DNA from 2 places in the Arthrobacter dokdonensis genome. Region 1 is predicted to be linked to the other one. Evidence: predicted binding sites of a transcription regulator. Region 1 holds the regulator's gene; the other holds the start of a gene.
The links. Region 1 encodes HrcA, which represses chaperone genes, less so after heat shock. Its sites were predicted from a motif close to TTNGCACTCGNNNNNNNCGAGTGCNAA; they were not measured.

Region 1 (6,034 bases):
TGCCAGCCCAGCCCGATGTCCTCGGCGGTGCTGTGCGGCCAGCCAAACGCCTGCAGGATGCCCTTTTTCCACTCCATGGTGCGCGGAATCACCGGCCAGGCGGGGATTCCCAGCGTGGCGGGCTTGATGGCCTGCCACACGTCCACGTACGGGTGCCCCACCACCAGCACGTTGTTTTTCGCCGAGGGCGATCGCATGAGATCCGCCACAATGCGCGATTCCTTCGAGTGCGGCACCAAGTGGTCCACCAGCACACCGAGCCGCCGGGTCGGGCCGGGGGCAAAGTCCTTGACCGCAGCCGTGAGGTCGTCGATGCCGCGAAGGGGTTCGACGACGATCCCCTCCACCCGCAGGTCGTCTCCCCACACCTTTTCAACCAGTTCGGCGTCGTGCTTGCCTTCCACCCAGATGCGGCTGGCCTTGGCCACCCGGGCGCGCTGCCCCTCCACCTTGACCGAGCCCGACGCCGTCCTGCCGGCTTTCCGCGGGGGCGTGCCCGCCACCGGCGCCACCACTTCCACCGGTTCGCCGTCGATGAGGAAGCCGAAGCCCAGGGGAAAGGCCCTGACCTTGTCCCGCCGGTCGGCCAGCTCCATGATGTGCATGCCTCCGGATTTTTCGATCCTGACTACGGCGCCCACCCATCCGGTCTGGACGTCCTCGACCACCAGCCCGCGGATTGCCTGCACCTGCGGGAGCGCGCGGGCCTTGGGTGCGCTGAGGTCCTGGTAGCCCCAATTGCTGGTGCGGCTGCCGGCGGACGGGCCGTTATTGGACTGCACTGTGCGTTTCCCCTTGGCTCTCGGAACGTCCGTCGGCGCGCGGCCGGGACGGAAAATTCCATGCTAGCGCCACCACCTGGCCGGAACGCGAAGGACGGGGTGGGCGGCGTGCCGAAAACAGGAGGATGGGAAAGTATTAGACTTGGCACTTGAGTAGGTAGAGTGCCAACGAAGGAGGTGCCAGACATGAGCGAACCACGAAAGCTGGAAGTGCTCCGAGCCATAGTCGAAGACTATGTCCACTCCCGCGAGCCGGTTGGTTCCAAGGCCCTCGTAGAGCGGCACCGGCTGGGCGTTTCCAGTGCCACGATCCGAAACGACATGGCGGCCCTGGAAGAGGAGGGGCTGATCGCGGCCCCCCACACGAGTTCGGGCAGGATCCCCACGGACAAGGGGTACCGGCTCTTCGTGGACCAGATCGCGACCGTCAAGCCCCTTTCATCCGCTGAACGGCGCGCCATCGCCACGCTCCTGGACGGTTCGACCGACCTCGACGACGTCCTCGAGCGGACGGTGCGCACGCTGGCCCAGCTGACCAACCAGGTCGCCGTCGTGCAGTACCCGCGGTCGGCCAAGGCAACCGTCCGCCACATCGAATTCGTCTCCCTGGGGCCGACCCAGGTCCTCGTGGTGCTCATTCTGGCCTCGGGGAAGGTCGAACAGTCGGTGCTCGACGTCGGTGCCGCCGTCGACGATGTCAGGTTGGCTCGGCTGCGACACGAGTTTCTGTCCGTGCTCACCGGCTGCACCGTGGCCGGTCTCCCGGCCGCACTGGCCCAGCTTCCCGCAGGACTGCCGGTGGAGGACCAGGACACGGCCCACCGGCTGGCCCACGGGCTGCTGCAGCTCTCGAGCGCTGCCAGGGAGGACCGGATAGTGCTGGCCGGCACGGCCAACCTGGCCCGGTCCAACGTCGATTTCCCCTTGAGCATCGGCCCCGTCCTGGACGCGCTGGAGGAGCAGGTGGTGCTGCTGCGCCTGCTCGAGCAAATGGCCCAGGACTCCCTCGGCATGGCCGTGAGCATCGGCCGGGAAAATCCGCACGACTCATTGTCGGAGGCGTCAGTGGTGGCCACCAGCTACGGCCCCGGCGCCAGCGCCAAGCTCGGCGTGCTGGGACCCACCCGGATGGACTACCCCAACACCATGTCCAGCGTCCGGGCCGTCGCCCGGTACCTGTCCCGGATTCTGGCGGGCTAAGCGCCTCACCCAAGCAAAAACACGTACACGTTCCACTGAAGAGAGTAAGAATTTTGAGCAACCATTACGAGGCGCTGGGCGTTTCCCGCGATGCCACCGCGGAGGAAATCAAAAAGGCCTACCGCAAGCTCGCGCGCAAGCTGCACCCGGACGTCAACGACGCCCCCGACGCGCAAGACCGTTTCAAGGCCGTCACCCACGCCTACGAGGTCCTCTCGGACCCCCAGAAGCGCCGGGTCTACGACACCACCGGCAACGAGAACGGCAGCAGCAACGGCGCCGGCAACTTCGACGGACAGGGCTTCGCCTTCCAGGACATCTTTGAGACCTTCTTTGGCGGCGGAGGCGGTCAGGGCCGTGGCCCCGAACAGCGCATGCGCCGCGGCCAGGACGCCCTCATCACGGTCCGGATCGACCTGCGCGAGGCGGTCTTCGGCGTCAACAAGAAGCTTGAAATTGACACGGCAATCACCTGCCCCACGTGCGAGGGCAGCTGCTGCCGGCCCGGCACCCACCCGGTCACCTGCGACGTCTGCCACGGCAGCGGCCAGATCCAGCGCCCCATGCGCTCCATCCTGGGCAACGTCATGACCCTGGCCACCTGCAACTCCTGCCAGGGTTACGGGACCCGCATCGAGGATCCCTGCAACGAGTGCATGGGCGAGGGCCGCATCCGCGACCGCCGCACGCTGACCATCAAGGTCCCCGCCGGCGTTAACACCGGCACCCGCATCCAGCTCGCCGGCCAGGGCGAGGCAGGCCCCGCCGGCGGGCCGTCCGGGGACCTTTACGTGGAGATGAAGGTCAACAACGACCCCTCCTTCCTGCGGGAGGGCGACGACCTCCATGCCACCCTAAGCGTGCCCATGACGGCCGCCGCACTCGGCACCGAACTGACACTGGCGACGTTCGATGGCGAACAGCCCATCAACATCAAGCCGGGAACCCAGGCCGGGGAGGTCGTCAACCTGCGCAGCCTCGGCGTGACGCACCTGCGCGGCTACGGCCGCGGCGACCTGCTGGTCCACATCCACGTGGAGACGCCCACCAGGCCCGACGCCGCCCAGGAGGAGCTCCTGAAGCAGCTTGCCGCCCTGCGCGGGGAGACGTTCAGCGAGGGCAGGCTGGTGAGCAGCGGCGGCATGTTCGCAAAGCTGCGGGACAAGCTCGGCAACCTCTAGGGTCCCGTGAGCAATCCTGTCTTTTACGCCGGGTCGCGGCAGCTCAAGGCCCTGGCCCCTGGTGACGGCTTCAGCCTGGACGGGGCCGAGGGCCGACATGCGGCCACGGTTAAAAGACTCGCCGCCGGAGAGCCCGTTGACGTGTGCGACGGCGCAGGGCTGCGTCTGGTGTGCACCGTCACCGCGGCGGCGGCCGGGGTCCTGGACGTCCGGGTGGACCAGGTGATCGCCGAAACCGCCGGGGACTTTGAACTGGTGCTGGTCCAGGCCCTCGCCAAGGGCGACCGCGACGAGCTGGCCATCGAAACCGCCACGGAACTGGGCATTGACACCGTGGTGCCCTGGCAGGCGGAGCGCTCCATCGTCAGGTGGAAGATGGACAAGGCAGTGAAGGGCCGGGCCAAGTGGCAGAACGCGGTTTCCGCCGCGGCCAAGCAGGCCCGCCGGGCCCGAATTCCGGAGGTCGGCGAACTTGTCGGCACGTCCGGGCTGGTGGAACTCATCAAGGGTGCGCGGCTGGCCCTCATCCTGCACGAGGACGCCCCGGTCACGGTGTCCGGCGTCGTGCGCGCCTGGCGCGGGGACGGCGGGGGACAGCCGGGACTCGCAAGGATTCTCATGGTCGTGGGCCCGGAAGGCGGCATCAGCCCGGCCGAGGTCGAGGCGTTTGTCGCGGCGGGGGCACATACCGCCCTCCTGGGCCGGCACGTACTGAGGTCGTCCACGGCCGGACCGGCCGCCGTCGTGCTGCTCAGCCAGGAACTGGGGCGCTGGTAGGGCCCCTGCCGCGGACCAGCTACTTCCGGGCCGGGGTGGGCGACGGGCCTGCCAGCGTGACCACCTTGCTGTCCACGCCCACCTTCCCTCCGGGCGCCGACGGGTCGGTGATGAAAACGGAAATCTCGTAGGTGCCCAGCGGCGGGACCAGGTTGAAGCTGAACGGGCCGAACTGGTCCGGGCCCTTGGGGATTTTGACTGTTCCCGTTTGCTGGACGCGGCCGGCCTTGCCGTCAACAACCTTCGCCAGGCTCCACGTCAGTGAACCCGTCGGGGAAATGCCCTGGCCATCCACCTTCAGCGGCAGGGCGTGATACGTCGAGTCGTTCCCGGGGTCAATGATCCACACCGGGGCCAGCAGCGAGGGGTCGCGCGTTTGCGGATTGTCGAGACTGACTTGCCCAAAGGCCTTATAGCCGGTGTGCCCGTCCACCAGGACGGAGACCTGGGGCGTGCTGTCGGGGTTGATCAGCCCGGCCATGGCCGCCGCTGCCGTGGCCGTGTACACCAACTGCGCCACGGCCCGCTGGGCAATGCCGGCGTCCACCGTCTGGGAAAAGGCATCGGAGGAGACGTCCACGGTAATCACGTTCTTGGCCGAGATGGACGCGCCCAGCCGCGACGGCTTCTTCCAGACTGAAAAATAGTCGGGATCCTTGGGGGAGCGGGTCATCATGGCCTCCAGCGACGCCACGATGGGTTCATCCGTGGTGGGGGAGGCCAGAAATTCGCGGTACAGGTACACCGAACTGTCACTGTGGCCCAGCCAGTAGACCGGGATCGTCTGGCCTGCCGTGGCCGTTTCCAGCGGCGCGCTCGTGACCAGGCTGGTGGACTGCGCGCCGGCAGTCGTCGGCATGACGGTGTCATCGTGGTTTCTGATGCCTGTCGTGCAGCCCGTCGCCAGCAGGGACGCGGCCGCCAGGGCAGCCGCCAGCCGGGCACGCCTGCCGGGGCGGGCGGGGCCCCGGCGCATCGGTCGATCCGGCACGGAGGCGTGCGGTCGAGGGGTGCGCGGATGTACAGGCATGCGGATAGGTTGCTCGCTATTCAGTGTCGTTGGGGGGCGGCCGCATCGCGGCCGCAGCAGTGTTCCAAGCGCCCCCACAGACTTTGAACCTCCAACAGCTTGGCACACGGAACGTGCGGCGGGCCGGCTTGGGCGGCCAAATGCGTGAACTGAAACCGTATCGAAACACTAAAGTGACCTCGCCTTAATCAATCGGGCGCGCTGACAGCCCGGCGCCTCCGCGCCGGCGCGGATGCGCCGGCGCCAGCGCCACCCACCGGCGGGCCGGCGTGCACTAAGATTGACAGGAGAAACGCCACGCGAAACAAGCCGGTGCACACCGGCCACATCAAGGAGAGATCACAGGCCTGGGACGGCCGCACTTATGCCAGAGACAACAGCCAGCCGACACGAACAGCTTCCGGAACCCGGATCGGGGCGGCAGTTCCCACATTCCGTGGACGGCACGCGCACGGAAGTGGTCCATTTTTCCTCCAGCGAACAGATGGTGGCCACCTTGGGCCCCGAAGACGAGGGCCTGCGCATAGTGGAAGGGTTGTACCCGTCGGTCAGCTTCATGGCCCGGGGCAACGTGCTCTCCATTTCCGGCCCCGCCGTGGTGGTGCCGCGCATCATGCACCTCATGGAGGAGGCACGGGGCATGGTCGCCAGACAGACCACGCTGAACGCCGCCGCGTGGGAACAGCTTGCCACCATGCTCAAGGCGCGGCCGGAGGCCTCGGTGGTGGACATCCTGACCCAGGACATCCTCTCCACCCGGGGACGCACGATCCGGCCCAAGACCCTGAACCAGAAGTCGTACGTCGATGCGATCGACCGCAACACGGTCGTGTTTGGGATTGGCCCGGCAGGGACGGGGAAAACCTACCTGGCGATGGCCAAGGCCGTGCAGGCCCTGCAGCGCAAGGATGTCAGCCGGATCATTCTCACCCGCCCCGCCGTGGAGGCGGGGGAGCGGCTGGGCTTCCTGCCGGGCACGCTGAACGACAAGATCGACCCGTACCTGCGGCCGCTTTATGATGCCCTCCACGACATGATGGACCCGGAAACCATTCCCCGGCTCA
Region 2 (6,034 bases), 1.6 Mb from region 1:
AGCCCGGCACGGATCACGGCGCCGTCGGGCTCGTAGAGGTATCCGGAGACGGGGCCGGTCTCCACGTCCTGGGCGGCCGGGTCGTAGCCCGCGCCGCTGGTCAGCTCCGCGGTCCCGTGCGGGCCGATGACCAGCGCGGCGCGGCGCACGCCGGGGCGCGCGAGCGCGTTGAAGTACAGGCCGGCCTCCACGACGTCGCCGTTGACGGAAACCCATTGGGCTTCCGCGGTGGCCGGCACGGCGTCGTGCGGGATGCCGGGGCCCATCTTCACGCCCACGGCCCTGCCCGAATCGGCCAGCTTTTCCACGAAGGACAGCGGGGGGGAGAAGGCCTCCGGGTCAAAAAGGCGGGTGGTGCCGGAGGTGCTGGTGGTGCGGCGGGCCGGGTCCAGCCAGATGCCGCCGACGCCGGCCAGGTCCACCTCCTCCGCCTGGGCGCACACCACCGTGGCCTGCGGGAACGGCATGAGGTTCACCGTGGCGCAGGCGGCGGTGAGCTCGTCCATTTCCACGGCCGTGACGTGGATGTCCAGGCTGGCCATGGCCAGGGAGTCCGCCCCGATGCCGCAGCCAAGGTCGGCCACGGAGGTGATTCCCGCCGTCGTAAACCGCTGCGCGTGGAGGGCGGCGATGCCCAGCCGGGTCGCCTGTTCCAGCCCGGCCTGGGTGAACAGCATCTGGCTGGCAAACTCGCCAAACTTGGCTTCCGCCCTGGCCCGGAGCCGGGATTGCGTGAGGGCCGCGGCGACGAGTTCGGGGGAGTGGCCGGCCTTCCGCAGGGTCTCGTTGAGCTTGAGCGAGCCGGCATCGGAGTACGGGCCAAGGGAGGACAAAAGTTCCCAGCCGTCGACGGTCAGGAGCGGGGATATTGCGTCGGTGGCCATGGAACCAGCCTACTGGCCGCGGCGGCTGCCCCGGGCACCGTCCGGAAGCCGGGAACCGCCCGGAAGGTCAGGTGTCCTTGCGGATCCAGCGGAAGGTCATGCGGCACAGGATCAATCCCACCACCAGCCACAGGCCCATGACCAGCGCCACCTGGTCCAGGTTCCACGCCCCGCCGGGCTCGATGGCTTCAAAGGACTCCGGCAGGAACACCGCCCGCATGCCCTGCGCCATCCACTTCAACGGGAAGATGCTGGCCACGTTTTGCAGCCAGCCGGGCAGTTGCGCAAAATTCAGGTAGACGCCGGAGATGAACTGCAGCAGCAGCACAATCGGGATGACCACCGCCGTCGCGGACTTGCCGGTGCGCGGCAGGGCGGAGAGCGCAATGCCCAGCACGCAGCTGGTGATGACGCCAAAGAGGAACACCCAGGCAAACGTGAACCACCTGCCGGCATCCGAGGGCATGGGCACGTTGAACGCAAAGCGCGCCACGAACAGCAGCAGCGCCGCCTGCATGATGGAGCTGGCCAGGACCATGCCGATTTTGCCGCAAAAGTAGGAAAATACCGGCAGGGGCGTGCCGCCGAGGCGCTTGAGCGTGCCGTCGCCCTTCTCCTGGGCAATGTCCACGCCCAGGTTCTGCACGCCGCTGAGCAGCATGCCGGCGGCCACCATGCCGGGGACGTAAAACGCCGCCCAGGTGATGCCGCCGCTGCCGTCCGGCGCCGCGCCGATGTTCGGGCTGGTGCTGAACGCCACGGCAAACACGGAGAGCATCAGGATCGGGAACAGGAAGGTGAAGAACACCGAGTCGCCCTGGCGGAAATACGTCCGCAGCTCGTAGCCGATGCGCGACCATCCCAGGCGCAGCGTCCTCATGCCGCGCCCTCCACGTCGTCCGCTGCGCCGGCCTGGGCGCCCACCAGGTCCAGGTAAATGTCCTCCAGGCTGGGCCGGGTGATTTCCAGACCCTCGACCTCGCGGCCGGCCTCGGCATACAGCCGTGCCGCGAGCGCGGACGGTGCGCTGGTGCGCTCTGAACGTACGACGCCGTCCTGCCGCCACCGCACGATCGGCACCCTGGCGCCGGCCCCGCCGATCTGGTCGATCGGGCCGATGTCCACGAGCCTTCCGCCCACAATCACGCCGGCGCGGTCCGCCAGCGTGGCGGCCTCGTCCAGGTAGTGGGTCGTGAGCAGGATGGTGGTGCCTTCGTCCTTGAGGCCGTTGACCAGCCCCCAAAACTGGTGCCGTGCCTGCGGGTCGAAGCCGGTGGTGGGCTCGTCCAGGAACAGCAGCCTGGGCCGTCCGATGATGCCCAGCGCCACGTCCACGCGGCGGCGCTGCCCGCCGGACAGCTTGCTGATCCGGGTCTTCGCCTGGGACGCCAGGCCCACCGCCTCCATGACCTCACCGACGTTGCGCGGGTTCGGGTAGTAGCCGGCAAAATGCTTCAGCTGCTCCCGCACGGTGACGTTGCCGCTCTCCCCGCTGGACTGCAGCACGATTCCCAGCTGCGCCTTCCAGGCCAGTCCGCCGCGCTGCGGGTCGGTGCCCAGTACGGTCACCTCCCCGCCGCTGCGGTCCCGGTACCCCTCCAGGATTTCAATGGTGGTGCTTTTCCCGGCGCCGTTGGGGCCGAGCAGGGCAAAGGTTTCGCCGTCGTTGATCTCAAAGTTGATGCCGTCGACGGCGGTGGCGCCCCCATAGGACTTCGTGAGCCCTCGGACGTGAACGGGCGCGTGGCCTGGTGTCATGCAAGCCATGCTTGCACCGCCGGGCCGCGTCGGCAACAGCCCCGTTGCCCGGCCAAGTGCCGCCCACCGTGCGCCGGAAGCGAAACCCGGCCCTCCGCCGTCGCACTTTTAGCCAGGTTTACTGGCACTCGCCTTGACCGAGTGCTAATCAATTCAATAGAGTCGGGTTAGCACTCTCACCCCGAGGGTGCTAACACCTTGGACTGCTCGTCCTGGGGGTCATCACCGGCACCGCGACGACGGTTGGGATCCCGCAACAGGTCAGGCGTCCTTGAGCCATCCATGAATTTAGTTATGTGAAGGGGAGGTCCGAGTGTCGGTCTCTATTAAGCCTCTTGAGGATCGTATTGTTGTCCGCCAGCTCGAAGCAGAGCAGACCACCGCTTCCGGGCTGGTCATCCCGGACACTGCCAAGGAAAAGCCCCAGGAGGGCGAAGTTGTGGCAGTGGGCCCCGGCCGCGTTGACGACAACGGCAACCGCGTCCCGATCGATGTTGCCGTCGGCGACGTCGTCATCTACTCCAAGTACGGTGGAACCGAAGTAAAGACCGGCGGCGAAGAGCTGCTGGTGCTTTCGGCCCGTGACGTGCTGGCCATCGTCGTAAAGTAACCACTTTGTGAAAGCCCCGCGCCCGGGACCGGACACGGTCACGCCGCGGGGCCTTTGCGTGAAAGGACAAACACATGGCTAAGCAGCTTGAATTCAACGACAGCGCACGCAAGGCGCTGGAGGCCGGCATCGACAAGCTGGCCGACACCGTCAAGGTCACGCTGGGCCCGCGCGGCCGCAACGTGGTGCTCGACAAGAAGTGGGGGGCCCCCACGATCACCAACGACGGCGTCACGATCGCCCGCGAGGTGGAGCTGGAAGACCCGTACGAGAACCTTGGCGCACAGCTGGCCAAGGAAGTTGCCACGAAGACCAACGATGTTGCCGGCGACGGCACCACCACGGCCACCGTCCTGGCACAGGCACTGGTCAAGGAAGGCCTGCGCAACGTTGCCGCCGGCGCCGCACCCGGCGAGCTCAAGCGCGGCATCCAGGTTTCCGTGGAAGCCATTGCCAAGCGCCTGCTGGAGAACGCCCGCCCGGTCGAGGGCGGCCAGGTGGCAGAAGTTGCGGCCATCTCCGCGCAGAGCCAGGAAATCGGCGACCTCCTCGCCGAGGCCTTCGACAAGGTTGGCAAGGATGGTGTCATCACCATCGAGGAATCCTCCACGACCTCCACCGAGCTGGTCCTCACCGAGGGCATGCAGTTTGACAAGGGCTACCTGTCCCCGTACTTCGTCACCGACGCGGAACGCCAGGAAGCCGTCATGGAAGATGCGCTCATCCTCATCAACCAGGGCAAGATCTCCAACCTGCAGGAATTCCTGCCGCTGCTGGAAAAGGCGCTCTCGGCCGGCAAGCCGCTGTTCATCATTGCCGAGGACGTTGACGGCGAGGCGCTCTCCACCCTGATCGTCAACCGCCTGCGCGGCACGCTGAACGTGGTTGCCGTCAAGGCTCCCGGCTTTGGCGACCGCCGCAAGGCCATGCTTCAGGACATTGCGATCCTGACCGGCGCCCAGGTTGTCTCCCCGGAGATCGGCCTGTCCCTGGACCAGGTTGGCCTGGAAGTGCTGGGCACCGCCCGCCGCATCACGGTCACCAAGGACAACACCACCATCGTTGACGGTGCGGGCACGTCCGAGGACGTTGCCGACCGCGTGGCACAGCTGCACGCCGAGCTCGCGCGCACCGACTCCGACTGGGACAAGGAAAAGCTGCAGGAACGCCTGGCCAAGCTGGCTGGCGGCATCGGCGTGATCAAGGTTGGCGCCGCCACCGAGGTTGAGCTGAAGGAAAAGAAGCACCGCATTGAGGACGCCGTGTCCGCAACGCGTGCCGCCTTGGAGGAAGGCATTGTTGCCGGCGGCGGTTCCGCCCTGGTACAGGCCGCCAAGGCGCTCGACGACGACGCAACGGTTGCCGCCCTCGAGGGCGACGCCGCGACGGCCATCGAGCTGGTCCGCAAGGCCGTGGCCCAGCCGCTGCGCTGGATTGCCCAGAACGCGGGCCATGACGGCTACGTAGTGGTCCACAAGGTGGGCGAGCTGGAAGACGGCTTCGGCTTCAACGCAGCCACCGGCGTGTACGAGAACCTGGTCCAGGCCGGTGTCATCGACCCGGTCAAGGTCACGCGCTCGGCACTGCGCAACGCGGCCTCCATCGCAGCCCTGGTGCTCACCACCGAGGTGCTCGTGACGGAGAAGCCTGCCGAAGACGAGGAAGCCGGCCACAGCCACTAGCGCTTAGCTGGGGCCCGCGTAAAAATTGCCGCCGTTCCCGCACATTGCCACCGATATACCGGCGGCATTTTGCGGGAACGGCGGCAATTCTTGTGTTCAGCGGCGAAACGCGCTGCGGACCCCTACGCCGCCGATGGCCACTTGCGCGTACTCCGCCGAGTAGCGCGTGGGCGCCGGGCGCCGGCGTCGAACCAGGCGGTAGGCGAGCAGCACCACGGCCGCGCTTATGACAATGCCGGCCACATTTAGGAGCAGCTGCAAGGCTGAGCCGCCGGCCCTGCCCGGCTCGCCGAGCACCAGCGCCACGGCAACGTACCCCGCGGCCGGGACTGTAGTGACCGAAATGAACACCCCCACCAGGGCAGCGGACTTCTTGCCGATGAGTGACAGCATGCCTGCCGCGCCGGCCAGCACCGCCACGATGAAGGAATAGGGCCCGGGGTGGTAGATGAACTCCGTGGCCCGGTTGTTCCCGAGGACATCGGCGGGATTGAACAGACCCAGCCGGCTGGAGGCCGCCGCGGCCAGGGCCGCGAGGACCATGGCAAGGGGAAAGCCGATGCACAGGGCAGCCGCGGCACGGCGCGCCAGCTTCCACCGCCGGTCCACAAGGGCCAGGGCAAGGCCGGCCAGAGGCCCAAACTCCGGGCCCACCACCATGGCCCCGACAATGGCAATGGTGGAATCCGTGACGATGCCGATTCCTGCCAGCTGGACGGCGATGGCCAGGAATGCCAGGTAGCTCCACGTCAACTTGGAGTCGTCGCTGGTGTCCTGTTCCACCTCGTCCCAGATGATGGCGTCGGCCCCGTCACCGGCCACTTCCTCCTCGGCCGCATCCAGCCGCTCGGAGATGACCAGCTCCGGGGCCGTGACGCTGACGGACCCAACCTTGGCGATGTTGAGGGTGTGCAGTTTTTGCAGAAGCATCTCCACGCTTTCGCGAACGGCCTGCAGGACAATGACATCGCCGGCGGGCACCATCGATGCGCCGGACAAGACGGATATTTCCGAAACGCCCGGATGGCCGCGGGCAATTGACACCACGGACCCGGTGAGGTCCGAGGGGGTAACAATGCGGATTTGCAGGGCCATCGGGT

Region 2: a site for HrcA is predicted at 2,764-2,790, ahead of groES (co-chaperone GroES). Genes of this name have one in related genera too.

What each region holds. Positions count from the first base shown of each region.
Region 1 covers NZ_CP029642.1:2,628,113-2,634,146, reverse strand. The annotation lists gene DMB86_RS11745 (DUF3097 domain-containing protein) at 1-782, opposite strand, end outside; gene hrcA (heat-inducible transcriptional repressor HrcA) at 969-1,982, shown strand; gene dnaJ (molecular chaperone DnaJ) at 2,036-3,163, shown strand; gene DMB86_RS11730 (16S rRNA (uracil(1498)-N(3))-methyltransferase) at 3,170-3,940, shown strand; gene DMB86_RS11725 (GerMN domain-containing protein) at 3,960-4,916, opposite strand; gene DMB86_RS11720 (PhoH family protein) at 5,335-6,034, shown strand, end outside.
Region 2 covers NZ_CP029642.1:4,214,585-4,220,618, reverse strand. The annotation lists gene DMB86_RS18795 (class I SAM-dependent methyltransferase) at 1-884, opposite strand, end outside; gene DMB86_RS18790 (ABC transporter permease) at 952-1,764, opposite strand; gene DMB86_RS18785 (ABC transporter ATP-binding protein) at 1,761-2,642, opposite strand; gene groES (co-chaperone GroES) at 2,956-3,252, shown strand; gene groL (chaperonin GroEL) at 3,327-4,934, shown strand; gene DMB86_RS18770 (DUF389 domain-containing protein) at 5,031-6,029, opposite strand.